Regions from separate parts of the Phycicoccus jejuensis genome, predicted to be linked through region 1. Evidence: predicted binding sites of a transcription regulator. Region 1 holds the regulator's gene; each other region holds the start of a gene.
The links. Region 1 encodes HrcA, which represses chaperone genes, less so after heat shock. Its sites were predicted from a motif close to TTNGCACTCGNNNNNNNCGAGTGCNAA; they were not measured.

Region 2: a site for HrcA is predicted at 4,788-4,814, ahead of groL (chaperonin GroEL). Genes of this name have one in related genera too.
Region 3: a site for HrcA is predicted at 3,118-3,144, ahead of groES (co-chaperone GroES). Genes of this name have one in related genera too.

The regions. Positions count from the first base shown of each region.
Region 1 is NZ_CP085209.1:2,089,401-2,099,604, forward strand. It holds gene LG324_RS09795 (NUDIX hydrolase) at 1-91, opposite strand, end outside; gene LG324_RS09800 (hotdog fold domain-containing protein) at 144-614, shown strand; gene LG324_RS09805 (tyrosine-protein phosphatase) at 627-1,409, opposite strand; gene LG324_RS09810 (hypothetical protein) at 1,458-2,126, opposite strand; gene LG324_RS09815 (sensor histidine kinase) at 2,284-3,420, shown strand; gene LG324_RS09820 (response regulator transcription factor) at 3,417-4,088, shown strand; gene hemW (radical SAM family heme chaperone HemW) at 4,101-5,321, shown strand; gene LG324_RS09830 (DUF4870 domain-containing protein) at 5,361-5,966, opposite strand; gene LG324_RS09835 (TfoX/Sxy family protein) at 6,114-6,416, shown strand; gene LG324_RS09840 (DUF3097 domain-containing protein) at 6,420-7,295, opposite strand; gene hrcA (heat-inducible transcriptional repressor HrcA) at 7,465-8,496, shown strand; gene dnaJ (molecular chaperone DnaJ) at 8,545-9,672, shown strand; gene LG324_RS09855 (16S rRNA (uracil(1498)-N(3))-methyltransferase) at 9,701-10,204, shown strand, end outside.
Region 2 is NZ_CP085209.1:1,223,912-1,234,115, forward strand. It holds gene LG324_RS05860 (pyridoxal phosphate-dependent decarboxylase family protein) at 1-1,288, shown strand, start outside; gene LG324_RS05865 (DUF3263 domain-containing protein) at 1,470-1,763, shown strand; gene LG324_RS05870 (DUF3349 domain-containing protein) at 1,961-2,551, opposite strand; gene LG324_RS05875 (hypothetical protein) at 2,560-2,856, opposite strand; gene LG324_RS05880 (anion permease) at 2,875-4,107, opposite strand; gene LG324_RS05885 (hypothetical protein) at 4,252-4,719, shown strand; gene groL (chaperonin GroEL) at 4,932-6,560, shown strand; gene LG324_RS05895 (alkaline phosphatase D family protein) at 6,721-8,529, shown strand; gene LG324_RS05900 (ABC transporter ATP-binding protein) at 8,526-9,317, shown strand; gene LG324_RS05905 (ABC transporter permease) at 9,319-10,204, shown strand, end outside.
Region 3 is NZ_CP085209.1:1,455,725-1,465,928, forward strand. It holds gene LG324_RS06890 (acyl-CoA dehydrogenase) at 1-1,778, shown strand, start outside; gene LG324_RS06895 (class I SAM-dependent methyltransferase) at 1,785-3,047, opposite strand; gene groES (co-chaperone GroES) at 3,293-3,586, shown strand; gene groL (chaperonin GroEL) at 3,713-5,329, shown strand; gene LG324_RS06910 (aspartate/glutamate racemase family protein) at 5,431-6,126, shown strand; gene LG324_RS06915 (PadR family transcriptional regulator) at 6,194-6,727, shown strand; gene LG324_RS06920 (ABC transporter ATP-binding protein) at 6,724-7,449, shown strand; gene LG324_RS06925 (FtsX-like permease family protein) at 7,446-8,858, shown strand; gene LG324_RS06930 (RNA-binding S4 domain-containing protein) at 8,947-9,174, opposite strand; gene LG324_RS06935 (WhiB family transcriptional regulator) at 9,409-9,699, opposite strand; gene guaB (IMP dehydrogenase) at 9,915-10,204, shown strand, end outside.

The DNA of each region.
Region 1 (10,204 bases):
GGAGCACACGCACGGCCCGGCGGGTGAAGCGAGGACGGTCCGACGGGGCGGGAGCGACGAAGCCGGGCTGCCCGGGCAGGGGAGAGGTCACCGGCGCCACGCTACCGAGGGCCCCGTCGCTACCCGTGGGTAACATCAGCGGGGTGACCGACACCCACGCGCTCTACCGTCGCCTCGCCGCCCGACCCCTCGGACGGGAGGCCTTCTCGGTGCTCTTCGCGCTCAAGGCGCCCTACTTCCGCACCTTGCGTCCCCGGGTGCGCGAGATGCGTCCTCACCACGCCGAGCTCGTCGTGGCCAAGCGCTGGGGCGTCCAGAACCACCTCGGCACCGTGCACGCCATCGCCGTGTGCAACGGTCTCGAGGCGGCGATGGGCCTGCTCGCCGAGGCGACCACTCCGACCACCCACCGCTGGATCCCGCGGGGGATGGAGGTGCGCTACCTCGCGAAGTCGACGACCGACCTGCTCTGCGTGGCCGAGACCTCGCCGGCCGAGTGGGATGTCGGCGCGTCGGGTGACGTCCCGGTGCGCGTGCGGGCCCTGCGCACCGACGGCACGGTGGTGGTCGAGGGTGTCATCACCATCTACGTCAGCGAACGTCCCTCGCGCTGAACGCGACCGGTCTCAGTCGAGGGTGAGGCGGTCGCGCAAGCGCTCGACGTCGGCGTCCGACCAGCCCTGGGCGCGCAGCCAGTCGGCCGCCCCGCCCCAGCCCTCGTCGACGGCGTCGAGGATGGCCTCCATCGACTCCGCGCGGGGCCGCTGGTCCTCGAGGCTCTGGCGCGCCAGCGCCTCGCCGTACACCGGCCGCGGTCTGAGCCGGCCGACGATCTGCTCGAGCCGCTCGGCGGTCAGGACGTAGTCGGCGACGATCTCCTCGCGCGGGACGCCGGCCACCGACAGGGCCATCGCGACGACCGTGCCGGTGCGGTCCTTGCCGGCCGCGCAGTGCACGACCGCGGCGCCGCTCGCGCGGGAGACGACGTCGAGCGCGGCCGCCACGGCCTCCGGCCGCTTGGCGAGGTACCCGAGGTAGTGCTTGGCCCAGAAGGCGGCGTCGCGCTCGGGCTCGTCCTCGCTCCACGGCAGCGCCCGCTCGGCGGTGTCGCGCAGGCTCTCGCTCGGGCGGCGCTCCGGGATGAGCGAGTGGTGGTGGTGGGTCAGCGACCCCACGGCGTGCAGCGGCCCCGGACCCTCGACGCGCACCTCGGCCTCCGTGCGCAGGTCGACGACGTCGCTGACGCCGAGCTCGCGCACCAGCCGGTCGACGTCGGCGTCGCTGAGGTCCTGGAGGTTGTCGGAGCGGATGAGCCGCCCCGGCATGGTCGTGCGGCCGTCGCGGGTCGGCAGCCCGCCGAGGTCGCGCATGTTGACGAGCCCGTCGAGGTGGATCCAGCGGTCTGTCACCTCGTCATCGTAGGTCGACACCCGGACGCGTTCGGGCCCGGCCGCCGCTCAGCCACGGATCAGGGTGTCCGGACCGGGTCGGGCCGCCGCCGCGAACACCGGCATGGCGAGCACCGCCCAGCCGACGGTGTTCCACGCGCTGGGGGAGAAGTCCGCCGCGACGGCGAGCACGGCCGGCGCGACGAGCCACCACCCGGCGCGGCCGGCACGCCCGGCGCGTGCGACGCCGGCGGCGAGCAGGAGCACTGCGAGCGAGACGCCGAGGAGCAGCGCGAGGATGGACACCGCCGCCGTCGGGCCCTCCTCCAGCCGCTCGAGCGCGGTGGCGGGGACCCCGCCAGAGAGCACCTCCGTGAGCGTGAGCGTCAGCGTGTGGTGCATGACCAGTCCCAGGCCGCCGAGGGCCCCGAGGACCGAGGCGGTCCGCAGCGTGCGTCGCCCCCGTCCGTGCGCCCCGGCGCCGACGAGCGTGAAGCCGGCGACGAGGAGCATCCCGGCGAGGGCCCCGAGCAGCCCGCTCGCCGTGAACCGGCCCGTGTGGGCGAGGAGGAAGGCGGCCTCCCCGGTGGCGTCGAGACCGGCCGGGAAGCGCGGGGCGACGAGCTCGGAGACGAGGACGAGCACGGGCCCGGCCAGCACGGTGGCGGAGGGCCGGCGGCGGGGAACGCGGTCGTCGGTGCGCTCGCCGCGGTGACGGGTGAGGGCGGAAAGGGTCATGGCGGGCTCCTGGGTCCGGTGGGTCGAGGCCATCACCGTCGTCCCGACCCGGCGTCGCGCACCACGGTCCCGGGACCGGACGGACCCGCCTCGGGGGGCGCTGCACCCCCTCCGCGAGAGGGTGTCGCCCACCCCGCCGCGGGTCTAGCGTTCGCCCATGGACCGGGTGCGGGGGTGGGTGCGCGACACGGTCTCGCCGTGGGACGCGGCGCTCGCGGTCGGACTGGCCACGGCCGCCGGGCTCGACACCCTCCGCACGTCGGCCCCGCACCCCGGGGCGCGGGCCGTCCTCGCCACCCTCGTCGTCCTGGCTCTCCTCGTGCGCGTCCGGCACCCGATCGCCGCCTGCACCTGGGCCGCCTGCGTCCTCCTGGCGGAGTCGCTGCTCCTCGAGTCGCCCGACGAGGTCGCGGTGCTCGTCGCCCTCGTCGTGCTCTCGTACTCGGCCTACGCCCACGCCCCGGCCCGACGGGCGGGGCGCGGCGCCGCCGTCGTGGCCGCCGCGGCCTCGGTGTCGGTCGCCGTCGACCCCTCCGACTCGCTGTCCAACCTGCCCGCCACCCTCGTCTTCTTCGTCGTCGTCCCCGCAGCCCTCGGATGGTCGGTCCGCCGCCGGGCGCGCACCATCGACGTGCTCGAGGTGCAGCGCGAGGCGCTGACCCGCGAGCTCGGCGCGGTGGCGGCCGAGGAGCGCGCACGCATCGCCCGGGACCTGCACGACGTCGTGGCGCACGCGGTGACGCTCATCGCCGTCCAGGCCGAGGCAGGGAGCGCCCGGCTGCCACGCGACACGGAGGGTGCGGCCCGGTCGCTGGAGGCCATCGCGGCCGCGAGCCGCGAGGCGCTCGCCGAGCTGCACCGCCTGCTCGGGCTCCTCGACGACGTCCCGGTGGCCGCCGTCGGGCTCGCCGGCCTGCCGGGGCTCGTCGAGGGGGCACGGGCGGCCGGGCTCGAGGTCAGAGTCACCACGGAGGGGACCGTGCCGGTCCTCGACCCGGAGGTGGACCGCTGCGCCCTGCGGGTCGTGCAGGAGGCGGTGACGAACGCGCTGCGGCACGCCGACCAGCCGGTGGTGGACGTCGTGGTCCGGCACCACGGCGGGACGGCCCACGTCAGCGTGGCGAGCCGCGGCGCCCGTCCCCGTCTGTCGTCGTACGGCGGCTCGGGTCGGGGTCTCGTCGGGCTGCGCGCCCGGGTGGAGGCGCTCGGCGGCCAGTTCTCAGCGGGCCCGGTCGACGACCGCTTCGTCGTCCGGGCAGACCTCCCCGCCCGCGCCCGGGCGGTGGCGTCGTGACCACGGTCGTCGTCGTCGACGACGAGGAGCTCGTGCGCGACGGGCTCGTGGCCGTGCTCGGCGCGGCACCCGACCTCGTCGTCGTCGGCACCGCGGCGGACGGTGCCGCGGCCGTGGCCGTGACGCTCCGCGAGCGCCCGGACGTCGTCCTCATGGACCTGCGCCTCCCGCAGGTCGACGGCGTCGAGGCGACCCGTCGCATCGTCGCGGCCCGGGTCCCGTCGACCGTGCTCGTGCTCACGACGATGGAGACGGACGAGGCGGTCACGGCGGCCCTGCGCGCCGGGGCCTCGGGCTTCCTCCTCAAGAGCTCCAGCCGCGAGCGGCTCCACGCCTCCGTCCGGGCCGTCGCTGTCGGTGACTTCGTCCTCGCGCCGTCCATCCTGCGGCGACTCGTCGACGAGCGGCTCGCGGTGGGCGGCGCGCGGCGGTCGCCCGGGATGCGTCTCACCGATCGACAGCGTGACGTCGCGCGCCTCGTGGCCGCCGGGCTGACGAACGCCGAGGTGGCCGAGCGGCTGTCCCTGTCGACCGCCACGGTCAAGGGGTACGTGAGCGACGTCCTCACCGCCAACGGGCTCCGGGACCGCACTCAGCTCGTGGTGCGGGCGTACGAGAGCGGGCTGGTGCGCCCGGGAGGTGCGGTCGGTCCGCCCGGCACCGGGTGACACGATGAGGGCGTGCCCCGACTGCCCGACGGCGACCCCGCGCCGGCCTCCGGCGAGCTGCCCGCCGACGCGCTCGCCCGCCTCGCCGACGGACGGTTCGGCCTCTACCTCCACGTGCCCTTCTGTGCGGTGCGCTGCGGCTACTGCGACTTCAACACCTACACGCTGACCGAGCTGGGGCCCGGCGCGTCGACCGAGGACTTCGCGGGCACCGCGCTGGCCGAGCTCGACCTCGCCGCCCGGGTGCTCGGCGCTGCCGCGCCGGTCGTCGACACCGTGTTCGTCGGCGGCGGGACGCCGACCCTCCTGCCGGCGCACGACCTCGTGCGGCTCCTCGACGGCGTGCGCGAGCGGTTCGGGCTCGCCGACGGCGCCGAGGTGACGACCGAGGCCAACCCCGACTCGGTGACGCCGCAGGGCCTCGAGACCCTCGCGGCGGGTGGGTTCACGCGGGTGAGCCTCGGGATGCAGAGCGCCGTCCCGAGCGTCCTCGCCACCCTCGACCGCACGCACGACCCGGCGCGGGTCGGGCAGGCCGTCGCCGCCGCGCGCGCCGCCGGCCTCGCGACGAGCCTCGACCTCATCTACGGCACCCCCGGGGAGTCGCTCGACGACTGGCGCACGAGCCTCGAGGCCGCGCTGGCGCTCGAGCCCGACCACGTCTCGGCGTACGCCCTCGTCGTCGAGGAGGGCACGCGGATGGCCCGGCAGGTGGCCCGCGGCGAGCTGCCCGAGCCCGAGGGCGACGACGAGGCGGACAAGTACGAGCTCGCCGACTCGGTTCTCGCGCAGGCGGGTTACGGCTGGTACGAGGTGAGCAACTGGGCACGCACGCCGGCCGACCGGTGCCGTCACAACGAGGGCTACTGGCGGGGCGACGCCTGGTGGGGCGTCGGTCCCGGGGCGCACGGGCACGTCGGCGGCGTCCGCTGGTGGAACGTCAAGCACCCGCGCGCGTACGCGGCCCGGCTGGCAGCGGGCGAGTCCCCGGCGGCGGCCCGCGAGGTCCTCACCGCCGAGCAGCGGCACGACGAGGAGGTGCTCCTCGGGGTGCGCCTGCGCGAGGGGCTCGACCTCGGCCGGATCGACGACGCGGGCCGCACGGCCGTGGCCGGTCTCGTCGCCGACGGGCTGCTCGAGGGACCCGCCGCCGTCCGCGACCGGCGGGCCGTCCTCACCCTCCGCGGCCGCCTGCTCGCCGACACGGTCGTGCGCCGGCTGCTCGGTCCCTGACGGGGGAGCGGCCGGCGTACGGACCGGGTCAGCCGCGGGTCACTTGACGAAGCGCGGTGTGAACGGCGGGTTCCACCACTCGCCGTTGTTCGCCTTGACCATCCCGATGATGTGCATGACGAACGCGTAGATCCCGACGAGGAAGATCGTCACGAATCCGACGAGCACGAACATGAGGATGACCGAGACGACGACGCCGATGGCGGTCGTGATCTGGATGTTGAGCGAGTTCGCCGCGTGCGCCCGCACGAACGGCCCGCGGTCCTTGTAGACGAGGTAGATGACGAGGCTGCCGACGAAGCCCAGGGTCCCGGCGCTGATGACCATCGCCACGAGCCCGGCCGCGTGGCTGAGCAGGGCCCAGGTCTTCTCCTCCTGGGCGGTCAGCGGGGCAGCGGGCGCGTACTGGGGCTGGCCGTACTGCTGCTGGCCGTACGGCTGCTGGGCGTACTGCTGCTGCCCCGGGGCCTGCTGCGCGTACTGGGGCCGCGGCGGGGGCGGGGGCACCTCGCCCGCGGCCGGGGTCTCCCAGCCGGGCGTCGGTGCGGGGGCGGCGGGGGGCGCCGGGGGCTCGGCCGGCGGCGGCGGCACGATCTGCGTGGGCTCGTCGCGCGGGGCGTCGTCGCGAGGGGTGTTCTCGCTCATCTCTTCCTCCTGGAGTGGGTCTGGGACCATCGAACACCCGACGGCCGCGCGGCCCAAGGGGTTCCGGGGGCATGTCGGGGTCCGGGTCGGGGTGCGCTCAGGGCCGACCCCTACCGCCGGCACCGGTGCCGGGGCCACACTGGGCCCGTGGAGCTGCTCGAGCGGGTCCGGGCGGCGCTGCCGCCCGCGGAGGAGAAGCGGATGTTCGGGGGTGTGGCCTTCCTGGTCGACGGCGCGCTCGCGTGCTCGGTCGGGTCCCGGGGCCTCCTCGTGCGGACCGGTCCGGAGCGCTTCGACGAGCTCGTCGCCCGCCCCGGCGTCGAGCCGATGGTCATGAAGGGGCGGACCAGCCGGGGGTGGGTCGACGTCCACGCGTCGGTGCTCGAGGACGACGACGCGCTGGCGGGCTGGCTCGAGGTCGGCGTCGCCGCCGCACGGGCCGCCCGCTGACGCCTACTCGGGCGCCGTCACGAAGTCGATGAGCTCCTCGACGCGACCGAGCAGCTCGGGCTCGAGGTCGGTCCACGAGTCGACGGAGGCGAGGATCCGCCGCCACGCCTGCGCCATGTCGGCCTGGGTCGCGTGCGGCCAGCCGAGGTGCGCGGCGATGCCGTGCTTCCACGACGTCCCGCGCGGGATGACCGGCCACGCGTCCATCCCGAGGCGGCCGGGCTTCACGGACTGCCAGACGTCCACGTAGGGGTGGCCGACGACGAGGACGTGCTGCGCCCAGGGCCGCAGCGCCCGCGCCTCGTCGACGACGCGCGACTCCTTGGTGCCCGGCACGAGGTGGTCGACGAGCACCCCCATCCGGCGGCCGGGGCCGGGGGCGAAGTCGCGGATGGCGCCCGTGAGGTCGTCGACGCCGTCGAGCATCTCGACGACGACACCCTCGACGCGCAGGTCGTGCCCCCACACCTTCTCGACGAGCTCGGCGTCGTGCTTGCCCTCGACGAAGATGCGCGAGCCGCTCGCGACGCGGGCGCGCTGCCCGTGCACCGCGACCGAGCCGCTGGCCGTCCGGGTTCCCGCGGCCTTCGCGGCGGCGAGGCGCTGGGCCTCGGCGGCCCGCGGCGCGACGAGGGTCACGGGGGAGCCGTCGACGAGGAAGCCCGGGCCGAGCCGGAAGCCCTTGGTCCGGCCCCGCCGGTCCTCGAGGTGGACGACGTGGACGCCGCCGGCCTTCTCGACGCGCACGACCGCGCCGACCCATCCGGTCTCGACGTCCTCGACGACCGTGCCGGGCTCGGCCGGCAGCTCGACCGAGCGCCCCCGCCGGGGAGCGCGCCAGTCCCCCGAGAGCACGTCGGATCCGTACCTGTCCACCACGGCCGCGAGGCTAGCCGCGGGCGGCGACGGTCGCCGGGAGCGGCACGCGGGAGCGCCCCTCGGCTTTCGCGCGTGACGGTGCGACGACGTAGCATTGGCACTCGGACGGCGAGAGTGCCAGAGCCCGCCGTGCCGCCCGACCCGACGAGCCGCCCGAGGAGGAGCCCCGATGAGCGAGGACCGCCGCCTGCGCGTGCTCCGGGCCATCGTCCAGGACTACGTGCACACCTCCGAGCCGGTCGGCTCCAAGGCGCTGCTCGAGCGCCACCACCTCGGCGTCTCCGCGGCCACCGTGCGCAACGACATGGCCGCGCTCGAGGAGGACGGCCTCATCGCCGCGCCGCACACGAGCGCCGGCCGGGTGCCCACCGACGCCGGCTACCGCCTCTTCGTCGACCGGCTCTCGCAGATCAAGCCCATGTCGACCGCCGAGCAGCGCGCGATCGCGCACTTCCTCGAGGGGGCCGTCGACCTCGACGACGTCGTCGACCGCACGGTCCGGCTGCTGGCGTCGCTGACCCGGCAGGTCGCGGTCGTGCAGTACCCGTCCCTGTCGCGCTCCTCGGTGCGCCACGTCGAGCTCGTCCCGATCGGCCCCGGGCGGCTCCTCGTCGTCCTCATCACGACGACCGGCCGGGTCGAGCAGCGGGTCATCGAGGTCCCGGCCGACCTGACGACCGACGACGGCGAGCGCGTGCTGTCGGCGCTGCGCACCGAGCTCAACTCGGCGACGGCCGGCCGCACCCTCGCCGACGCCTCCTCCGAGCTCGCGGGCGTCCCCGAGTGCTTCGAGGACGGGGCGCGACCGGTCGTGCGGGCGGTCGTCGGCGCGCTCGAGGACTCCCTCGTCGAGGAGCGTGAGGAGCGGCTCGTGCTCGCCGGGACGGCCAACCTCGCCCGCGCCGGCGGCGACTTCACGTCGAGCATCGGCCCGGTGCTCGAGGCGCTCGAGGAGCACGTCGTCCTCCTGCGCCTGCTCGGCACGGTCGCCGAGGAGGGCGGCAGCCTCGCGGTGCGCATCGGGCACGAGAACCCCTACGCCGGGCTGCAGTCGACGTCGATGGTGAGCACCGGGTACGGGTCGGGCACCGACCTCGTCGCCGGGCTCGGCGTCGTCGGCCCCACGCGCATGGACTACCCCTCGACGATGGCCGCCGTCCGCGCCGTCGCCACCTACGTCTCCCGGATCCTCGCGGACTGACCCGCGCGGACCCCGCCACCACACCGACCCACGGAGGACCCCCCACCCGTGAACGACTACTACGCCGACCTCGGCGTCGCCCGCGACGCGAGCCCCGAGGACATCAAGCGCGCCTACCGCAAGGCCGCGCGCCGGCTGCACCCGGACGTCAACCCCGGCCCCGAGGCCGAGGAGCAGTTCAAGAAGGTGTCGCAGGCCTACGACGTGCTGTCCGACGCCGACAAGCGCCGCCAGTACGACATGGGCGCCGACCCCTACTCGGGGGGCGCCGCCGGCTTCGGCCAGGGCTTCTCGTTCAGCGACATCATGGACGCCTTCTTCGGCGGGCAGGCGGCCGGGCCGAACGCCGGCCCCCGCTCGCGCACCGCGCGCGGTCAGGACGCCCTCGTCCGCCTCGACATCGACCTCGGCGACGCCGTGTTCGGTGGCGAGAAGGAGCTGACCATCGACACCGCGGTCGGCTGCGGCACCTGCCACGGCGACGGCCGCCAGCCCGGCACCGGCTCGCGCACCTGCGACGTCTGCGAGGGCCGCGGCGAGATCCGCCAGGTCCAGCGCAGCTTCCTCGGCCAGGTGATGACCACCCGTCCGTGCATGACCTGCCAGGGCTTCGGCCAGATCATCACCGACCCCTGCTACGAGTGCAGCGGCGACGGCCGCGTCCGCACCCGCCGCACGCTCACCCTGCGCGTCCCCGCCGGTGTCGACACCGGCACCCGCATCCAGCTCGCCGGCGAGGGCGAGGTCGGCCCCGGCAACGGCCCGGCCGGTGACCTCTACGTCGAGGTCGCGGTCCGCAAGCACCCGGTCTTCCAGCGTCGCGGCGACGACCTCCACGCGAGCGTCGAGCTGCCGATGACGGCCGCGGCGCTCGGGGCCTCGCTCTCGATGGACACCTTCGACGGGGCGCAGGAGCTCGACATCAAGCGCGGCACGCAGTCCGGCGACACCCTGACCCTGCGCGGCCTCGGTGTCACGCACCTGCGCGGCGGTGGGCGCGGCGACGTCATCGTCCACACGAGCGTGCAGACCCCGACGAGGCTCGACGGCGAGCAGGAGGAGCTGCTGCGGCGGCTCGCGGCCCTGCGCGGCGAGGAGCGTCCGCAGGGGAAGATGGCCAACCCCGCGGACGGCGGCCTGTTCGGCAAGCTGCGCGACGCCTTCAAGGCCCGCTGACCCCGGCTCGTCCGACGCACCCAGCCCGATGACGCTGCCCGTCCACCTCGTCCCCGCCGGGACCCTCGACGCCGTGGGCCCCGGCTCGGCCGTGCGGCTCGACGGACCCGAGGGCCGGCACGCGGTGGCGGTGCGGCGCACCCGGGTCGGTGAACGGCTGGTGCTCGCCGACGGGGCGGGACGAGCCGTCGAGGGGGAGGTCGTGGGGGTCGAGCGCGACGCCCTCGACCTGCGCGTCGACGAGGTCCGCGACGAGCCCGAGCCCGCGCCGCGCTTCGTCCTCGTCCAGGCACTGGCCAAGGGGGAGCGTGACGACCAGGCGATCGAGTCCGCGACCGAGTGCGGGGTCGACGAGGTCGTGCCGTGGCAGGCCGCGCGCAGCATCGTCCAGTGGCGCGGGGAGCGCGGCGAGAAGGCCCGCCGCAAGTGGGACGCCGTGCTCGTCGCGGCCACCAAGCAGTCACGGCGCACCCGCCGGCCGGTGCTCGGCCCGACCGTGACCACCGCGGGGCTCGTCGAGCGCGCCCGGGAC
Region 2 (10,204 bases), 870 kb from region 1:
GGAACGCATCCGGATGGAGCCGCCGCTGGACCGCGTGCGGACCCAGGAGGACCTCGACGCCGCGCTCGGCCGCACGGTCACCGCGGGCGGCCTCGGCGGCTCCGAGGCGATGCGGATCTTCGCCGACGAGCTCGCGCCGGCCTGCCTGTCGGTCGACCACCCCCGCTATCTCTCCTTCATCCCGTGCGCGCCGAGCGACGCCTCGGTCGTCTTCGACCTCGTCGTCGGCGCGTCGTCGATCTACGCCGGGTCGTGGCTCGAGGGGTCCGGCGCGGTGTGGGCCGAGAACCAGGCCCTGCGCTGGATCGCCGACCTCGTGGGGATGCCCGAGGGCGCCGGCGGCGTGTTCGTCCCCGGCGGCACGATCGGCAACCTGTCGGCGCTCGTCGCGGCGCGCGCGACGGCCCGCCACCGCGCGGCGGCCGGCCAGCGCCCGTGGCGGGTGGCGGCCACCGCCGGGGCGCACAGCTCCATCGCGTCGGCCTGCGAGGTGATGGACGCCGAGCTCGTCGGGGTGCCCGCCGACGAGGCCGGACGGCTGACCGGCCCGGCGCTGCGACGCGCCCTCGAGGAGCACGGCCCGGAGACGTTCTTCGCGGTCGTCGCGACCGCCGGCACGACGAACTTCGGCATCGTCGACGACCTCGCGTCGGTCGCCGAGGTCTGCCGCGAGCACGACATCTGGTTCCACGTCGACGGTGCCTACGGCGGCGCCGGGCTCGCCGCCCCGTCGGTGCGCGACCTCTACGCGGGCATCGAGCACTGCGACTCCTTCATCGTCGACCCGCACAAGTGGCTCTTCGCGCCCTTCGACTGCTGCGCGCTGCTCTACCGCGAGCCGGCCCTCGCCCGCGCGGCGCACACCCAGAAGGCCGGCTACCTCGACGTCCTCACCGAGGCGCCCGACTGGAACCCGACCGACTACTCGGTGGGACTGACCCGCCGGGCGCGCGGCCTGCCGTTCTGGTTCTCCCTCGTCGTCAACGGCACGGACGCGTACACGGCCGCCGTCGAGCGGACCCTCGACGTCGCACGCTACGCCGAGGCCGAGATCGTGCGGCGGCCGGAGCTCGAGCTCGTCCGCGAGCGCGACCTCTCGGTCGTCGTCTTCCGGCGCCTCGGGTGGTCGCCGGCCGACTACCAGGCGTGGTCGGACCGGATGCTCGCCGACGAGTTCGCGTTCGTCGTCCCGACGACGCACGAGGGCGAGACGCTGGCGCGCTTCGCCGTGGTCAACCCGGCGACGACCGAGGACGACATCCGGGACATCCTCGACACGATGGCCTGACCGGTCGGTCGGTCGACCGGGTCCGCTGGGGGCCGTGGGTCACGTGTGACTCGTGAGTCGGGCCGCACGGGAGGTGTCCAGCCGACACGCCGCGGGACGCGCCGAGCAGAATGACACGGGTGTCATTCCGCGGCTACAGTGAGGGCCGAAGCCACACGCGACGAAGGGTCGAGAACACACCGTGAGTGCCGCCTCCGAACAGGTCACCCCTGCCGTCAGCGCCTCGGACCTCTCCGAGCGCGACCGGGAGGTGCTCGCCTTCGAGCGGCAGTGGTGGAAGTACGCCGGCTCCAAGGAGACGGCCATCAAGGAGCTCTTCGACATGAGCTCGACGCGGTACTACCAGGTGCTCAACGGGCTCATCGACAACCCGGTGGCCCTCGCGCACGACCCGATGCTCGTCAAGCGGCTGCGGCGCCTGCGCGCCAGCCGCCAGCGCGCCCGCTCGGCCCGCCGCCTCGGCATGGAGCCCTGAGCCGGGAGACCCCCAGAACCAGAGATGCCCGTCCGTGAGGGAAGCCGGACGGGCATCTCTGCTGTCCGGCCCCTCCCGCGCAGCGCCGTCCCACCCGGCAGTCCGCGCCGTCCCACCCGTCGAGTGAACAGGACACGCCGCGTGCGCGGGGGCGCAGGCGGCGTGTCCTGTTCACTCGACGGGGTGAGGGCCCGGCGTCAGGGGAGGTCGGGGTCGGGGAACTCGACCGGCCAGCCCTTCTTGGCCAGCTGGTCGCGCACCCGGCGCAGGTCCTTCTCGCTGGGGTCGGCGTGCGTGTACTCGGTGATGGCGGCGGCGATGTCCGACGGCCCGGCGGGGCTGACGTCGGCCCGGCGCAGCGCCTTGGCGATCTTCTTGACCTCGGAACGGGTCAGGCGGCGCTCGAGGAGCGCGAGCAGCGGCACGTAGTCGTGCTCGGGCACGCCGCCCGGGTAGCCCTCGCGCAGCCAGTTGACGATGCGGGCGAGCGGGCTGCCCTCGCGCGGCGGGGCCTCGTCCTCCTCCTCGTCCATGCCACCGAGCGGCCAGCCGCCGAGGACGAGCTTGGCGCTGACCTGGCGGACCTGCTCGTCCTCGGGGACGAGGGCCCGGACGGCCTTGCGTGAGAGCAGCTTCTCGCCGGCCAGCTTGCGCAGGACGTCGTGCGCGGCGTGCGTGCCCAGCTGCTCCTGGAGGACCGCGCCGAGGGCGGCCGCCTCGGCGTCGGGGACGCCGTCGGGGAAACCGGCCCGGATGTGGGCGATCACCGAGTGCGACAGCTGCGGCATGGCGGGACTCACTTCTTGTCGACGATGGTCGGGAACACGTGCTCGAAGCTCACGGCCTTCCCGAAGCCGCTCGCGACGATGAGCACGAGGCCGAGCACGATCCCGGCGACGATGACCCCGACGAGCAGCCCGGCGACGGCCCGTCCGAGCGGCGAGTACCGCACGCTACCGTCCGGGGCCTCGTCGGCGCCGACGACGAGCGCGCGCATGGCGAGGGCGTAGATCACGGGCAGGCCGGCCCCGAAGAGCAGGCCGACGATCAGGACGTTGCCGGCGCCCTCGAGGGCGAGCTGGATGCTGCGCATGGTGGTCGGTCCTCTCCGTCAGCGGGTCGGGGTCTTGGTGGGGGCCGGGGTGGTGGCCGCGGGCTCGCCGCCCGTCGCACCCCACTCCTCGGTGACGTTGTGGGCCCCGACGTGCTCGCGCTTGGAGCGCAGGTACATGAACAGGGACGCGGCGCAGAGGATCGCGAAGACGAGCAGCGCACCGGGCGCGCCGCCGAGCGTGTGCCCGACCCACCACATGAGCGCGCCCATCCCGGCGGCGATGGGGAAGGTCAGCGCCCAGGCGACGACCATCCGACCGGCGGTGGACCAGCGCACGTGGGTGCCGCGGCCGAGCCCGCCACCGAGGACCGAGCCGGTGGCGACGTGGGTGGTCGAGAGGGCGAACCCGAGGTGGCTCGAGGCGAGGAGGACGGCGGCGGTGGCGCCGTCGCTCGAGAGGCCCTGGCGCGGCGTGATGTCGACCAGGCCCTTGCCGAGCGTGCGGATGATCCGCCAGCCGCCGATGTACGTGCCGAGGGCGATGGCCGTCGCGGCGCTCACCTTGACCCAGATCGGGACGGCGTCGGTGCGGTCCCAGTGGCCGCTCGCGATGAGGGCGAGGGTCATGACGCCCATCGTCTTCTGGGCGTCGTTCGTGCCGTGCGCGAGCGAGACGAGCGAGGCGCTGCCGATCTGGCCCCAGCGGAAGTACCGCTCGTTGAGCCGGTCCATCACCGAGGCGGTGATCCGGTGCACGAGCCAGCACCCGATGAACGCGACGACGAGCGCGACGGCGGGGGAGAGCAGGGAGGGCAGGAGGATCTTGCCGACGACGCCGTCGAGCTTGGTCCCGTCGCCGCTCCACTTGACGCCCGCGAGGCCGAGCCCCGCGGCGCCGGCGCCGGTCAGCCCGCCGAGGAGGGCGTGCGAGGAGCTCGAGGGCAGGCCGAGCAGCCAGGTGAAGAGGTTCCAGACGATGCCGCCGACGAGGCCGGCGAGCACGATGAGCAGCAGCGCCTCACCGCCGTCGGTCAGGAGCTCGGGCCGTGGGGCCCCGCTCTTGTCCTGGATCTTGATGACGGCGTTCGACACGGTGAGGGCCACCTCGACGGAGAGGAAGGCGCCGACGAGGTTGAGCACCGCGCTGAGGCCGACCGCCACCTTGGGCGCGAGGGCCCCGGTGGAGATCGACGCCGCCATCGCGTTGGCCGTGTCGTGGAAGCCGTTCGTGAAGTCGAAGGCCAGGGCCGTCACGATGACGAGCACGAGGATGAGGGTCGCTGCGTCCACGAGGCACCAGTGTGAGGCGGCAACCCCGGCTTCACCAAGACGGGGCCCGTCGTTCACCCGTTGTTCACCCGGCGCGGCGGGACTGCTGCGGCTCCCGGGGCGCGTGGGGCGGCGCCGGGGCATCCGCTTTGTCAGGATGGGGTGATGAGCGACCTGGACTGGAGCACCCCGGACGGACTCGCCGCGATCCGCGCGCACCTCGTCGAGCGCATCGACGGATGGCGGGAGCCGGCCGCGCACGCCGTGGGGCTGTCACCGGCCTCCTCGACGCCGGACTGGCTCTTCCCGCACGTCACGGCGACGCCCGGCGGCCGGCCGGCCCTCGCGACGGTCGTCCTCGCGACGGTGCTCGGCCACGACGGCTCGACCGCCACCCTGCCCCTGTCGCGCTCGGACCTCGCGGCGGCCGTCGAGTCGCTGGCTCCGGCCGAGGCGTGCACGGACCTGCCGCACCCCAACCTCGCCGCGTGGCGCGAGGTCCTCGCCGAGCTGGACGGCAACCCGGCCCGCGAGGCGGTCGCCGTCTTCGTCGCCGACCTCGAGGACCCGGTGGCCTCGGAGGCCGACGCCTCGCTCCGCGTCCACCTCGACGGGGCCGACCCCGCGCTCTGATGCTCGCGCCCGGCCCGGGCCGCCGGTGAGCGTTTGCACTCTCCCCCCGAGAGTGCCAATAATGACCATTAGCACTCTCATCATGAGAGTGACAGAACAGACCGGTCCGGTGAGGGCAGGTGCGCCGACGGTGACGTGAGCCGCGGCCCCGGCCCGTCCGTCGCGGGCACCGCCCGGTCCCACCATCGATTCGCGTGGGAGGAACCACCCGAATGGCCAAGATCATCGCTTTCGACGAGGAGGCACGCCGCGGTCTCGAGCGAGGCATGAACACCCTCGCCGACGCCGTCAAGGTGACCCTCGGTCCGAAGGGCCGCAACGTCGTCCTGGAGAAGAAGTGGGGCGCCCCCACGATCACCAACGACGGTGTCTCGATCGCCAAGGAGATCGAGCTCGACGACCCGTACGAGAAGATCGGCGCCGAGCTGGTCAAGGAGGTCGCGAAGAAGACCGACGACGTCGCCGGTGACGGCACGACGACGGCCACCGTCCTCGCCCAGGCGCTCGTCCGCGAGGGCCTGCGCAACGTCGCCGCCGGGGCCAACCCGATGGCACTCAAGCGCGGCATCGAGAAGGCCGTCCGCGCCGTCTCCGACGAGCTGCTCGCCAACGCCAAGGACGTCGAGACCAAGGAGCAGATCGCTGCCACGGCCTCGATCTCCGCTGCTGACCCCCAGATCGGCGAGATGATCGCCGAGGCCATGGACAAGGTCGGCAAGGAGGGTGTCATCACCGTCGAGGAGAGCAACACCTTCGGCCTCGAGCTCGAGCTCACCGAGGGCATGCGCTTCGACAAGGGCTACATCAGCCACTACTTCGTCACCGACACCGAGCGCATGGAGGCCGTGCTCGAGGACCCGTACGTCCTCATCGCGAACTCCAAGATCGGCTCGATCAAGGACCTGCTGCCCCTCCTCGAGAAGGTCATGCAGTCCGGCAAGCCGCTCCTCGTCATCTCCGAGGACGTCGACGGCGAGGCCTTGAGCACGCTCGTGGTCAACAAGATCCGCGGCACCTTCAAGTCCGTCGCCGTCAAGGCCCCGGGCTTCGGCGACCGCCGCAAGGCCATGCTCGGCGACATCGCCATCCTCACCGGTGGCCAGGTCATCTCCGAGGAGGTCGGCCTCAAGCTCGACACCGCGGACCTCTCGCTCCTCGGCCGCGCCCGCAAGGTCGTCGTCACCAAGGACGAGACGACGATCGTCGAGGGTGCCGGTGACAACGACCAGATCCAGGGTCGTGTCAACCAGATCCGCGCCGAGATCGAGAAGACCGACTCGGACTACGACCGCGAGAAGCTCCAGGAGCGCCTCGCCAAGCTCGCCGGCGGCGTCGCCGTCATCAAGGCGGGCGCGGCCACCGAGGTCGAGCTCAAGGAGCGCAAGCACCGCATCGAGGACGCCGTCCGCAACGCGAAGGCCGCCGTCGAGGAGGGCATCGTCGCCGGTGGTGGCGTCGCCCTCATCCAGGCCGGGGCCAAGGCGTTCGCGTCCCTCGACCTCCAGGGTGACGAGGCCACCGGGGCGAACATCGTCAAGGTCGCCATCGAGGCGCCGCTCAAGCAGATCGCGATCAACGCCGGTCTCGAGGGCGGGGTCGTCGCGGAGAAGGTCAGCAACCTCGAGTCGGGCTGGGGCCTGAACGCCGCCACCGGTGAGTACGTCGACCTCGTGTCGGCGGGCGTCATCGACCCGGCGAAGGTCACCCGCTCGGCGCTGCAGAACGCGGCGTCCATCGCGGCGCTGTTCCTCACGACCGAGGCCGTCATCGCCGACAAGCCCGAGAAGGCCGCTCCGGCCATGCCGGGCGGCGGCGACGACATGGGCGGCATGGGCTTCTGAGTCCCTGACGCACCACGGGTCACGACCGACGGGCGGTCCTCCTCCGGGAGGGCCGCCCGTCGGCGTCCCACCCTCCCCGGGCCCGCGTCAGGGGTGGACGGGGGTCGGCCGGGGTGCTCACCCACAGCCGACGCCCAGCCTCGGACGGCAGGATGAGGCCATGAGCCACCCCGAGCCCGGTGAGGCCCACCCCCTCGTCCTCGGCCCGCTGCTCCGCCACGTCGACGACGTCTCCGCGACCATCTGGGTCCGCACCGCCGCGGCCGCCACGGTCACCGTCGTGCGCGACGGTCGCCGCTGGAGCGCGCCCACCTTCCGCGTCCACGGGTCGCACTACGCACTCGTCGTCTGCGACGGCCTCGAGCCCGGCACCGACGACCCGTACGAGCTGCTCGTCGACGACGAGCGCGTCTGGCCCCTCGACGGCGCACCGCCGAGCCGCATCCGCACCCTCGACCCCGCCCGGATGCCGCACTTCGCCTTCGGCTCCTGTCGCACGACGGGCACGCACGACGACGAGGGTGTGCGGCGCCACGGCGTCGACGCCCTGCGCAGCCTCGCGGTGACGCTGCGCGACGTGCCGGAGGCCGGCTGGCCCGACCTGCTCGTCCTCCTCGGCGACCAGGTGTACGCCGACACGACGCCCCACCCCGAGCTCGAGGCGTTCATGCGCGCGCGGCGCAGCCTCGACGAGCCGCCGTTCGAGGAGATCAAGGACTACGCGGAGTACGACGAGCTCTACCGGATCACGTGGGTCGAGCCGGTCATCCGCTGGCTGCTCTCGACCGTGCCGTCGGCGATGATCTTCGACGACCACGACATCCGCGACGACTGGAACACCTCGTGGTCCTGGCGCCGCGAGATGCGGGCGACGACGTGGTGGCAGGAGCGGATCGTCTCGGGCCTCGCCTCGTACTGGGTGCACCAGCACATCGGCAACCTCTCGCCGGCCGAGCTCGCGCAGGAGGAGGCGTTCCGGCTTGTCCTCAAGCACGCCGCCGACCACGCGGCGCGCGGCTCCAGCGCCGTCGAGGACGAGCTCGACCTCACGGCGACGCTCGACGCGCTGGCCGCCCGGGCCGACGCCGAGCCCGAGACCTACCGCTGGAGCCACGTGCGGGAGCTCGGCGACTGCCTGCTCGTCGTCCTCGACTCCCGCGCCGCCCGCCACCTCGAGCCCGACCGTCGCTCGATGCTCGACGCGACCGAGACGCGGTGGCTCGACGCGACGCTGCGCGGCGGGTACCGGCACGTCTTCGTCGGCACGTCCCTGCCCTTCCTCCTGCCGCCCGGCCTGCACGACTTCGAGGCCATCGACGAGGCGGTGGCGCAGGGCGCGTACGGGCGCCGGGCGGCGCACGCGGCCGAACGCGTGCGCCGGGTCGTCGACCTCGAGCACTGGGCCGCGTTCAACTCCGGCTTCGACGAGGTCTTCGAGATGGTGATGGACCTCGCGCGCGGCCACCGCGGGCCGGCCCCCGAGACCGTCACCTTCCTCTCGGGCGACGTCCACAACTCCTACCTCGCCGAGGTCACCGACGCCGCCGGCCACGGTGCGCGCTCGCGCATCGTCCAGGCGGTGTGCTCGCCGATCCGCAACCCGATGCCGCGCGGGGTGCGTGTCGTCATCTCGATGCTCACCCGCTCCCTCGTGCGGCCGATGCGCCTGCTCGCGTCGGCCTCGCGGCGCGTGCCCGACCCCGCGTACCCGTGGACGGTCACCGAGGGGCCGTGGTTCGACAACAACGTCGCCCTGTGCCGGGTGCTGCCGGACGGGCTGGACCTCACGTGGGTCACCGGGATGGTCCGGGGCGCCGACCACGACCACCCCTGGCTGCGCGAGGTCTGGTCGGTGCACCTCGACGCCCCGGGGGCCGTGACGTCGCGGCCCACCGACGACGGCCTCTCGGACCACCGCGCGGTCCCCGCGGCAGCGGTCTCCGCCGCGTCGCCTAGCGTGGGCCCATGAGCGTCGCCGAGTCCCAGCCCGGCCCGGCCGGCGCGTCCGCCGCCCCGCCGGCCCGTCCGCCCGCCGCCCGCGTCGAGAACCTCTCGAAGGTCTACGGTTCGGGCGACACCCGCGTCGTCGCGCTCGACGACGTGACGCTCGACCTCCACGCCGGCGAGTTCACCGCGATCATGGGTCGCTCCGGCTCGGGCAAGTCGACGCTGATGCACTGTGCCGCAGGCCTGGACGCGGCGACCTCGGGGCACGTGTACCTCGGCGACGTCGACCTCACGACCCTCAAGGAGCGCCGCCTCACCGAGCTGCGGCGCGACCGCATCGGGTTCGTGTTCCAGGCGTTCAACCTCGTCCCGACGCTCACGGCGGAGGAGAACATCGTCCTGCCGCTCGCCATCGCCGGGCGCAAGCCGGACCAGGCGTGGTTCGACGAGGTCGTCGACACGGTCGGGCTGCGCACCCGCCTCGGGCACCGGCCCGGCGAGCTGTCCGGCGGGCAGCAGCAGCGGGTCGCGTGCGCCCGGGCGCTCGTCGGCCGTCCCGACGTCGTCTTCGCCGACGAGCCGACCGGCAACCTCGACTCCGCCTCCGGCGCCGAGGTGCTCGGCTTCCTGCGCCGCTCGGTCGACACCCACGGGCAGACCGTCGTCATGGTCACGCACGACCCCGGCGCCGCGAGCTGGACCGACCGCGTCGTCTTCCTCGCGGACGGCCACGTCGTCGGCGAGCTGCGGGAGCCGACGCCCGAGGCGGTCCTCGACCGGATGGCGCGACTGGCCGAGTCGGAGGCCTGAGGTGCTGCGCGCGACGCTGCGCGGCATCCTCGCGCACAAGGTGCGGCTGCTGCTCAGCGGTGTCGCGGTCGTGCTCGGGGTGGCCTTCGTCGCCGGCTCGTACGTCTTCACCGACACCCTCGACCGCGCGTTCACGGGGCTGACGAGCGGTGCGGTCGGTGACGTCATCGTCCGTCCCGGCAGCGCCGACGAGTCCGGCGGCGGGGGCGGCCCGCTCGGCGCCGCTGCGGTCCGCACCGTGCCCGAGGACCTCGTGACCACGCTCGCGGGGGTGCCCGGTGCCGCCCGGGCGGACGGGCGGGTCACGACCTTCGGGACGTTCGTCGTCGACCGGCAGGGCAAGCTCGTCGGCGGCGGCGGGCCGCCGGGGATCGGTGTCTCGTACAGCTCCGGCCCGGCGGCCAACGGGACGCCGTCGGCCACCCTCGTCAGCGGTCGCTTCCCGGCCGCGTCCGGCGAGATCGTGCTCGACGCGACGTCCGCGCAGCGCTCCGGCTGGCGCATCGGCGACACCGTCCCTCTGCTCACCGCGGGGGCGCAGCCGCGCATCGAGGCGACCCTCGTCGGCACCGCCGAGTTCGGCGGCAGCTCGCTCGTCGGGGCGAGCGTCGTGATGTTCGACGCGCGGCAGGCGCAGCAGCTCTTCCTCGACGGCGGCACCGGCTGGTCGACCGTCTGGGTGACGGCCGCCGCCGGCACCACGCAGGACCAGCTGCTGCGCTCGGTGCAGGCCGTGCTGCCCGAGGGGTTCCGCGCCGACACCGGCGACGCCACCTCGGCGCGCGCCGCGACGCGCATCGACGAGGCGCTCTCGTTCGTCACGACCTTCCTGCTCGTCTTCGCCGGGGTCGCCCTCACCGTCGGGGCGTTCCTCATCGTCAACACGT
Region 3 (10,204 bases), 630 kb from region 1:
ACCTCGTCGTCGAGATCGGCGAGCGCGGCCAGGCCGCCCACGGCTTCCCCCGCTCGGTCGGCGGCGGCGGCGACATCGGCGCGTCCATCGCGTCGTTCGAGACCCTCGCCTACGGGGACCTGTCCGTCGTCGTGAAGTCCGGCGTCCAGTTCGGGCTCTTCGGCGGCGCGGTGCTCCAGCTGGGGACGCGCGCACACCACGAGCGCTACCTCCCGGACATCCTCTCCGGGCGGCTGCTGGGCTGCTTCGCGATGACCGAGACCGGCCACGGCAGCAACGTCCAGGCGCTCGGCACGACCGCCACCTACGACCCCGCCACCGACGAGATCGTCGTGCGCACCCCCGACGACGCCTCGCGCAAGGACTACATCGGCAACGCCGCGGAGGACGGCGAGCTCGCGGTCGTCTTCGCCCAGCTCGAGGTCGGCGGCGAGGCCCACGGCGTCCACGCGGTGCTCGTCCCGATCCGCCGCGACGGCGAGGTGCTGCCCGGCGTGCGGGTCGAGGACTGCGGCACCAAGCTCGGGCTCGAGGGCGTCGACAACGGCCGCCTCTGGTTCGACGACGTGCGCGTCCCGCGCGCCAACTTCCTCGACCGCTTCGCGCAGATCGACGACGACGGCACCTACCGCTCGAGCATCGAGAACCCGAACCGGCGCTTCTTCACGATGCTCGGCACGCTCGTCCAGGGCCGCGTCAGCGTCGGCGGGGGAGCGCTCGCGGCATCCAAGGTGGCGATCGAGATCGCCGTCCGGTACGGCCTGCGCCGCCGCCAGTTCGAGGCGCCCGGCACCGACGACGAGACCCTGCTCCTGGACTACGGGATGCACCAGCGCCGGCTGCTGCCGCTCGTCGCCCGCGCGTACGCCCTGAGCGCCGCCCAGCAGGAGGTCGCCCGGCAACTGCACGAGGTCTTCTCGCCGGAGACCCCCGAGGCGCCCGAGCGCGACGTGCGCGCCCTCGAGTCGCGCGCCGCCGGCCAGAAGGCGCTCGCCACCTGGCACGCGACGCACGCCATCCAGGAGTGCCGCGAGGCCTGCGGCGGCGCCGGCTACCTCTCGGCCAACCGGTTCGCGGCGCTCAAGGCCGACACCGACGTCTTCACGACGTTCGAGGGTGACAACCACGTCCTGCTCCAGCTCGTCGCCAAGGGGCTGCTCACCGACTACTCCTCGTCCTTCGAGGACCTCGACCAGCGCGGGATGGTCCGCTTCGTCGCCGGGCTGGCGGTCGACACCATCGTCGAGCGCACCGCGGCGCACCAGCTGCTCGAGCGCATCCGCGACGTGCTGCCGACGGGGCGCGACGGCGCGGACACCGACGCCGGGCTGCTCGACCCCGACTACCACCTGGCGATGCTGCGCTTCCGCGAGGAGCACCAGGTCGCGGGGGTGGCGCGCCGGCTCAAGGCGGGGGTCGACGCCGGCCGGCCGCCGGGCGAGGTGTTCAACGACGTGCAGGACCACGTCATCGCCGCGGCCCGCTCGCACGTCGAGCGGCTGGTCGTCGAGGCGTTCGTCGCACAGGTGCGGGCCCAGCCGGAGGGGCCGACGCGCGAGGTGCTCGGGGCGCTCTGCGACCTGCACGCGCTCGTGACCATCGAGGCCGACCGCGGCTGGTTCCTCGAGCACGGGCGGCTGTCGGCGCCGCGCTCGAAGGCCATCACGCGGGAGGTGACGGCGCTGCTGCGGCGGCTGCGGCCCGTCGCGCTCGAGCTCGTCGAGGCGTTCGGCATCCCGCCGGAGGTCCTCGGCGCGCGCGACCTCGTCGGCCCCTGACCCGCCTCAGTCGGCGGGCGGCGCGGCCGGCGCCACGGGCTCGACGACGATGGCCGTCTGCTGGCCCGCGACCCGCGTGAGCACGACCGTCGCCTGCGCCCCGTCGCCGGCGCCACGCCCGGTCTTCAGCTGCCGCCGCAGCTCGTCGTCGTCGAGCCGGACCCCGCGCTTCTTGACGGTCAGCCCGGTCACGCCGTGCTGGGCCAGCCACGCCCGCAGCGTCTTGACGGTGAACGGCATCGACTCGAGCACCGCGTACCGCCGCGCGTACGGCAGGTCGACCTCGGCGTCGGACAGCACGTACCCGAGCCCCGTGTCGACCTCGACCCCGAGCGTCGCCCCGGTCACGGCCCCGAGCAGCCCGGCCTGCGTGACGGCGCGGTCCGGCTCGTAGAGCCAGGCACCGATCGAGCCGGTGCCCTCGGCGGTCGGCGGGTCCGGCTCGGCCATCGTCTCGTCGACCTCGACCGGCGGCCGCCCGGCCGCGAGGATGCGCGCGCTGCGGCCGGGGCGCTGGGCGAGCGGCCCCCACCAGACGGCGCACTCGAGCACCTCGCCGCCGTACGAGGTCCACTGCGCCTCGGTCCCGAGCGGGATGGCGTCGTGCGGCATCGACGGCGAGAGCTTCGCCCCGGTCGCCGGCACCGCCGTCGCCACCTGGAGGACGAACTGCCACGACGGCCGGATCTCGTCGAGCCGGAACACCCGCTTGATGCGCCCGTGCCGCCCGGTCTTGCCGGGGATGCGGCGCGCCGGGTCGAGCCAGACGCCGACGCGCGAGCGCAGCGGGTCGCGCGGGGGCTCGAACTCCTCGGCGTAGCCCTCGTGGGCGCGCGAGTCGGGCCAGGGCCGCAGGTTGGTGTCGGCGATGGCCGCCGTCACGGGGTCGATGTCGACGGCCTGGACGGTGACGCCGAGCGCCGACATCGCGACGGCGTCGCTGCCGATGCCGCAGCCGAGGTCGTGCACCGTCGCGAGCGAGGCGTTGTAGAAGCGGCCCGCGTGCGTGGCCGCGACCTCGAGCCGCGAGGCCTGCTCGAGCCCGTCGGGCGTGTAGAGGAGGTCGCCGGCGAACTCGCCGAACTTCGCGACGGCCCGCGCGCGCAGGCGCTGCTGGGTGAGCACGGCGGCCACGAAGTCGGCCGCGTGGCCCTCGCGGCGCAGCCGGTCCTGGAGCGCGAACACCGCGGCCGGGTCGTACGGCGGGAGGGATCGCAGGAGCTCCTTCCCGTCCGGCGACCCGAGAGCTCGCACGATGCCGACGTCCACGGCCGGTCATCCTGCCATCCGCGCTCTCGGGGCCCGGTGCGAACCCTCCGGACGCCCGCGCCGCGCCCGGCTGGCACTCGAGTTGACCGAGTGCTAAGCGCGGCCTAGATTTGCCTCATTGGCACTCGCCCCGTGCGAGTGCCAGCGCACCCCGGGCCGCGGTCGACCCCCGCGACGGCGAGCACGGCCCGGACGCGCACGTCCCCGTCCACTTCGACTCATCCCAGCAAGGGGAGGAGCACACCGTGTCGGTTTCCATCAAGCCGCTCGAGGACCGCATCGTCATCAAGAGCCTCGAGGCCGAGCAGACCACCGCGTCCGGTCTCGTCATCCCGGACACCGCGAAGGAGAAGCCCCAGGAGGGCGAGGTCCTCGCGGTCGGCCCCGGTCGCATCGACGACAAGGGCAACCGGGTCCCGCTCGACGTCCAGGTCGGCGACCGGGTCATCTTCAGCAAGTACGGCGGCACCGAGATCAAGCACGGCGGCGAGGAGTACCTCATCCTCTCGGCCCGCGACGTGCTCGCCGTCGTCGGCTGAGCAGTCCGCTGACGCCGTGACCGCGTCCCGGCGGCCCCGTGCCGCCGGGACGCGTCCGGCATCCCCCTGACCCACGCGACGGGTCGGGCGCACCGCGCCGCCCGTCACCCCCAGCAAAGGACACCCATGGCCAAGGAACTGGAGTTCAACGACTCCGCCCGCAAGGCGCTCGAGCGGGGCGTCGACGCCCTCGCGAACGCCGTCAAGGTGACGCTCGGCCCGAAGGGCCGCAACGTCGTCATCGACAAGAAGTGGGGCGCCCCCACGATCACGAACGACGGCGTCACGATCGCCCGCGAGGTCGAGCTCGAGGACGCCTACGAGAACCTCGGCGCGCAGCTCGCCAAGGAGGTCGCCACCAAGACCAACGACATCGCCGGTGACGGGACGACGACCGCGACGGTCCTCGCCCAGGCGATGGTCAAGGAGGGCCTGCGCAACGTCGCGGCCGGCGCCGCCCCCTCGGGCCTCAAGCGCGGGATGGACAAGGCCGTCGACGCCGTCTCCGAGCGCCTGCTCGAGAACGCCCGCGAGATCGAGTCCAAGGACGAGATCGCCCAGGTCGCCTCGCTCTCCGCGCAGGACACCGAGATCGGCGCCACCATCGCCGACGCGTTCGACAAGGTCGGCAAGGACGGCGTCATCACCGTCGAGGAGTCCTCGACCGCCTCCACCGAGCTCGAGTTCACCGAGGGCATGCAGTTCGACAAGGGCTACATCTCCCCGTACTTCGTCTCCGACCCGGAGCGCATGGAGGCCGTCGTCGAGGACGCCTACGTGCTCATCAACCAGGGCAAGATCTCGGCGATCGCCGACGTCCTGCCGGTGCTCGAGAAGGTCGTCCAGTCGGGCAAGCCGCTCGTCATCATCGCCGAGGACGTCGACGGCGAGGCCCTCTCGACGCTCGTCGTCAACAAGATGCGCGGCACGTTCAACGTCGTCGCCGTCAAGGCCCCCGGCTTCGGCGACCGCCGCAAGGCGATGCTCCAGGACATGGCGGTCCTCACCGGCGGCCAGGTCGTCGCCGAGGAGGTCGGCCTCAAGCTCGACCAGGTCGGTCTCGAGACCCTCGGCCAGGCGCGCCGCGTCGTCGTCACCAAGGACTCGACGGTCATCATCGACGGCGCGGGCGAGGCCTCCGACGTCGAGGGCCGCGTCGCCCAGATCAAGCAGGAGATCGAGCGCACCGACTCCGACTGGGACCGCGAGAAGCTCCAGGAGCGCCTCGCGAAGCTCGCCGGCGGCGTGTGCGTCATCAAGGTCGGCGCGCACACCGAGGTCGAGCTCAAGGAGAAGAAGCACCGCATCGAGGACGCGATCTCCGCGACGCGCGCCGCGATCGAGGAGGGCATCGTCTCCGGCGGTGGCTCCGCACTCATCCAGGCCGTCGCCGTGCTCGACACCATCGGGCTCGAGGGTGACGAGGCCGTGGGCGCGAACATCGTCCGCAAGGCCGCGGCCGAGCCGCTGCGCTGGATCGCCGAGAACGCGGGCCTCCAGGGCTACGTCGCGGTGGCGAAGGTCTCCGAGCTCCCCGCGGGCCAGGGCCTCAACGCCGCCACCGGCGAGTACGAGGACCTCGTCAAGGCCGGCGTCATCGACCCGGTCAAGGTGACCCGTTCGGCGCTGCGCAACGCGGCCTCGATCGCCTCGATGGTCCTCACGACCGACACCCTCGTCGTCGAGAAGAAGGAGGAGGAGCCGGCTGCCGCCGGTGGCCACGGCCACGGGCACGGCCACTGAGCCCCACCTCCCGCGACACCGCACGCCGCCCGGTCCCCGTCAGGGGCCGGGCGGCGTCGTCGTGCCGGTCGGCGTCGGCGCCGCGGCGTAGGGTCAGGCGCATGCGGCTGCTCGGGGTGCTCGGCGGGATGAGCTGGACCTCGACGGAGGCCTACTACCGCGGGCTCAACACGGGGGTGGCCGCGCGGCTCGGCGGGCTGCACTCGGCCCGCCTCCTGCTGCACTCGGTCGACTTCGCCCCGGTCGCCGCCGCCCAGCACGCGGACGACTGGCCCGCCACGGCCGCGCTCCTCGCCGATGCCGCCCGCGGGCTGGCGGCCGGGGGAGCGCAGGCGCTGCTGCTCGCGACGAACACGATGCACCGGGTCGCCGACGACATCGAGGCTGCGGCCGGGGTGCCGCTGCTGCACATCGCCGACCCGACGGCCGACGCGCTGCTGGCCGGCGGCCACCGACGGGTCGGCCTGCTCGCGACCCGCTTCACGATGGAGCAGGCCTTCTACGCCGACCGCCTGCGCGCTCGCGGCCTCGACGTGCTCGTGCCCGGGGAGGCCGACCGCGAGCTGGTGCACCGGGTCATCTACGACGAGCTCGTGCGCGACGTCGTCCGCGAGGAGTCGCGCGCCGACTACCTCGGGGTGGTCGAGCGACTCGTGGCCGACGGGGCGGAGGCGGTCGTCCTCGGCTGCACCGAGATCGGCCTGCTGCTGCGCGACGGCGACGCCGCGGTGCCGCTCGTCGACACGACGGCGCTCCACGTCTCGGCCGGCGTCGACTGGCTCTGCGCGAGCGCCTGACCGCGCGCTCTGCGAGTTCTCGCAACTCGCCTTGCCGCTACTAGTCACACAGTGAATAGTGGTCGCCATGACGACGGGACACGTCCTGCTGGGGCTGCTGTCGAGGGGGCAGCAGCACGGCTACGACCTCAAGCGGGCGCACGACGCCGCGTTCCCGTCGGCGCGTCCCATCGCGCCGGGGCAGGTCTACACCGCGCTCGAGCGGGCCGCCGCCAAGGGATGGGTCGAGCTCGCCGCGGTCGAGCGCGACGGGGGCCCGGACCGCCGGGTCTACGCGCTCACCGCGGCGGGCCGCGCCGAGCTCGAGCGCTGGGCCGGCTCGACCGAGCCGCCGGACGCGCTGCTCTCGCACCCGCTGGCGACCCGGGCGACCGTCGCCATGCTCGCCCTCGGCCCGGACGCCGCCCGGGCCTTCCTCGACCGCCAGCGGGTGGCCGTCGTCGACCGGATGCGCGAGCTGACCCGCACCAAGACCGACCCGGCGCTCACCCTCGGTGAGCGCCTCGCCACCGACCATGCCATCGCCCATCTCGACGCGGACGTGAGGTGGCTCGAGGCCGCCGCCGAGCGCGTCGTCGACCTCACCGAGGAGATCCGATGACCCCGCAGCCCCACGCCACCACCGACGTCGAGGCAGCCGGCCCGGCGGTGCCCCGGCTCGCCGCGCGCGGCCTCGTCGTGCACCAGGGGCGCACCCGGGCCCTGGCGGGCGTCGACCTCGACGTCGCCGCGGGGGAGCGGGTCGCCGTGACCGGCGCGTCGGGCTCGGGCAAGTCGACGCTGCTCCTCGCCCTCGGCGGGGTGCTCGTGCCGACCGAGGGCAACGTCGCCCTCGACGGCACCACGCTGTCGCACCTCGCGGAGGCCGAGCGGGCCCGCCTGCGCCGCACCCGCTTCGGCATCGTCTTCCAGTACGGCCAGCTCGTGCCCGACCTCACGGCGGTCGAGAACGTGGCGCTGCCGCTGCTTCTGCTCGGCCGAGCGCGGCGTGACGCCCTCGAGGCCGCCCGGGCCGTGCTCGCCGAGCTGCGGGTCGACGACGTCGCCGACCGGCGGCCCATCGACATGTCGGGCGGTCAGTCGCAGCGGGTCGCCATCGCGCGGGCGCTGGTGACGGCCCCCGACGTCGTGCTCGCCGACGAGCCGACCGGCTCGCTCGACAGCGTCGGCGGTGAGCGGGTCATGGCGACGCTGCTCGGGGCGGTGCGCGAGCGCGGGGCGACGCTCGTCGTCGTCACCCACGACGCGACGGTCGCCGCGTACTGCGACCGCGAGGTGCGGCTGCGCGACGGGCTCGTCGTCGGGGCGGGGGAGGGACGATGACCTGGGCGGGGGCCACCTGGCTGGCCTTCCGCGGCGGCCGGTCGGACCGGCTGCGCATCGTGCTCACCGTCGCCTCGACGGCGGTCGCGGCGGTGTTCGTGCTCCTGGCCGGCGCCGTCGTCACACCGTGGGACCCGGCGAGCGGGACGGCCTACTCCAACGTCCAGCTGTGGACGGAGGACGGGCTCCGGGGTGGCACCGTGCTGGCGCTGGCCCTGCTCTGCCTGCCCTTCCTCGCCTTCGCCGCGCAGTGCTCCCGCATCGGGGCTCCGGCCCGCGAGCGCCGGTTCGAGGACCTCGCCCGGCTCGGCGCGACCCGGCGCGAGCTGCGGCGGGTCGCCGCGATCGAGAGCGGCCTCGCCTCGGTCGGGGGCGTCCTGCTCGGGCTGCCGCTCTACGCCCTCCTCGCGGTCGTCGTCGGAGTCGTCGGCGGCCCCGTCTCGATGTACCGGGGCATCAGCGCCGTCCCGGTCGGCACCGAGTGGTCGCCCGACGCGCTGCTCCTGCCGACCGACCGGGTGCCGACCTGGTGGGTCGCCCTCCCCGGTCTCGTCCTCCTGCCGCTGCTCGTGACCCTCTCGGCCTCCGTGGGCGCCGCGCGCCGGCAGGACGAGGGCCAGCGCGAGCGCTCGGTGCGCCGCCGCCTCACGCGGTCCGGTGCGATCGCCGCATCCGGACTCGTCCTCGGCGGGATCCTCATCTACCTCCTGGGCGCCTCGGTCGCCCTGCCGAGCGTCGTCTGGCCGCTGGTGCTCCTCGTCGCCGTGGTGCTGCTCGCCCTCGGCGCCGCCGGGCTCGCGGGTGAGCTCGCCGTGGTCGCCGGAGCCCGCCTGGCCGTCGGGGCCGGGCGAGCGGACCTCCTGCTGGCCGGCCGCCGGATGGAGGCCCGGCAGCGGCGGGGCGCCTCCCGGCTCACCCTGCTGCTCGGGTGCCTCGTCGGAGGGGCCGTGCTCGTCCTGCGGGCGGATGCCCTGGCGATGAGCGCACGTCAGGGCGACACCGGGGGCTTCTTCGCGCAGACCTACCTGCTCCTCATCGTCGCCCTCGGGCTGGCGACCGCCGCCAGCGCCCTCGGCCTGCTCGTGGCCGAGGTCGAAGGCATCGTCGAGCGCCGCCGCAGCCTGGCCACCGCCGTCGCGGCGGGGGTGCCGCGACGGGTCATCGCCCGGGCGGTGGTCATCGAGGCGGTCCTGCCGGTGGTCCCGGCCGTCGTCGTGACGACCCTCGTCGGTGCGCTCTTCGCGCGCATCTTCGTCCTCGCCCTGTCCGAGGAGCGCAGCGGCCTGCCGGCCTTCGACCTCGTGCTCTTCGCGGGCGCCGTCTCGCTCACGGCCGTTCTCGCAGCCGGGCTGGCGACGCTGGCGCTGCCGGCGAGCACCGACGTCTCGGAGGCGCGCGTCCCCGCCTGAGCCGCGACTTCTTGCCCATCCGCCACCTCAGGACCCCGATCCGGGCCCCTCGGAGGTGGTGGATGGGCAATCAGTGGGGAAGACGGGGTCAGGCGGAGGTGACGCGCAGGCTCCCGCCGCCGTCGAGGGTGACGACGTCGCCGACCCGCACCTGGCGGCCGCGCCGGGTGTCGACCTCGCCGTTGACGTAGACGAGCCCTCGCTCGACGACCTCGCGGGCGGTCGCGCCGTCGTCGACGAGGCCGCTCAGCTTGAGCAGCTGGCCGAGCCGGATGGACTCGTCACGGATGGGGACCTCGAGGGCGTCGTCGGGCACCGGCTCAGGCTACGCGTGGCCGTGCCCGGACGGCGAGCACGAGTGCCGTCCGGGCACGGTCCCACGGTCGCGGTCGCCGGCCGTGGGCTCTCGCCCCCACGAACGGTTCCGCGCTGGTGAGGAGCGGCGGACCGTGGGCTCTCGCCCCCACGGTCCACCGCTGCCTCGGCCGACCCCCCGGAGGGCCGACCGGACTCCCGCGTGGGGCGGGAGCCGGGTATCGGGTGGCGTCGGTCAGGACGCCAAATGACGCTGGCGGGCGTAGACGCTCTCGCGCTCGTCCTCGGTGAGACCGCCCCAGACCCCGTAGGGCTCGCGGACGGCCAGGGCGTGCTCGCGGCACTGCTGGATGACGGGGCAGGCCAGGCAGATCTCCTTCGCCGCGGTGGCGCGGCGGGAGCGCTTGGAGCCGCGCTCGCCCTCCGGGTGGAAGAACACCTCGGGACCGACCCGACGACAGGAGCCCTCGAGCTGCCAGTCCCACAGGTCCGCGACAGGGCCCGGGAGCCGGGTGATCTCGGCCATGCGCCACCTCCACGATGATCGTGTGCCGACCCCCTCGGGCGGCACGGGTTTCACCGTATGGGCGGTTTGTCGATGGCAGGGCAAGCGTCGGGTAAGGCTTTGGTCAAGGGTTGCGTGGATGCCTCAGGTCCGCCACCGGAGCGTCCGTCTCGAGGTCGCTCGGGGCGGACGGCGGCCCGTCCGGGGCAGGGTGGCGGGGGACGTAGAATCGGGTGATGAGCCTCGGACTCGACGAGACGCGCGACACCACCACCCCTGCGGCGCCCGACGCCCCGGCCGTCACCGCGGCCTCGGCGGAGCCCGCGCCGGCCGGCCCGTTCGCGGCCCTCGGCCTCACCTACGACGACGTCCTGCTGCAGCCCGGCGAGACCGACGTCATCCCGAGCGAGGTCGACACCACCTCGCGCCTGACCCGCGGCATCTCGCTGCGCGTCCCGCTCGTGTCCGCCGCGATGGACACCGTCACCGAGGCCCGGATGGCCATCGCCATGGCCCGCAACGGCGG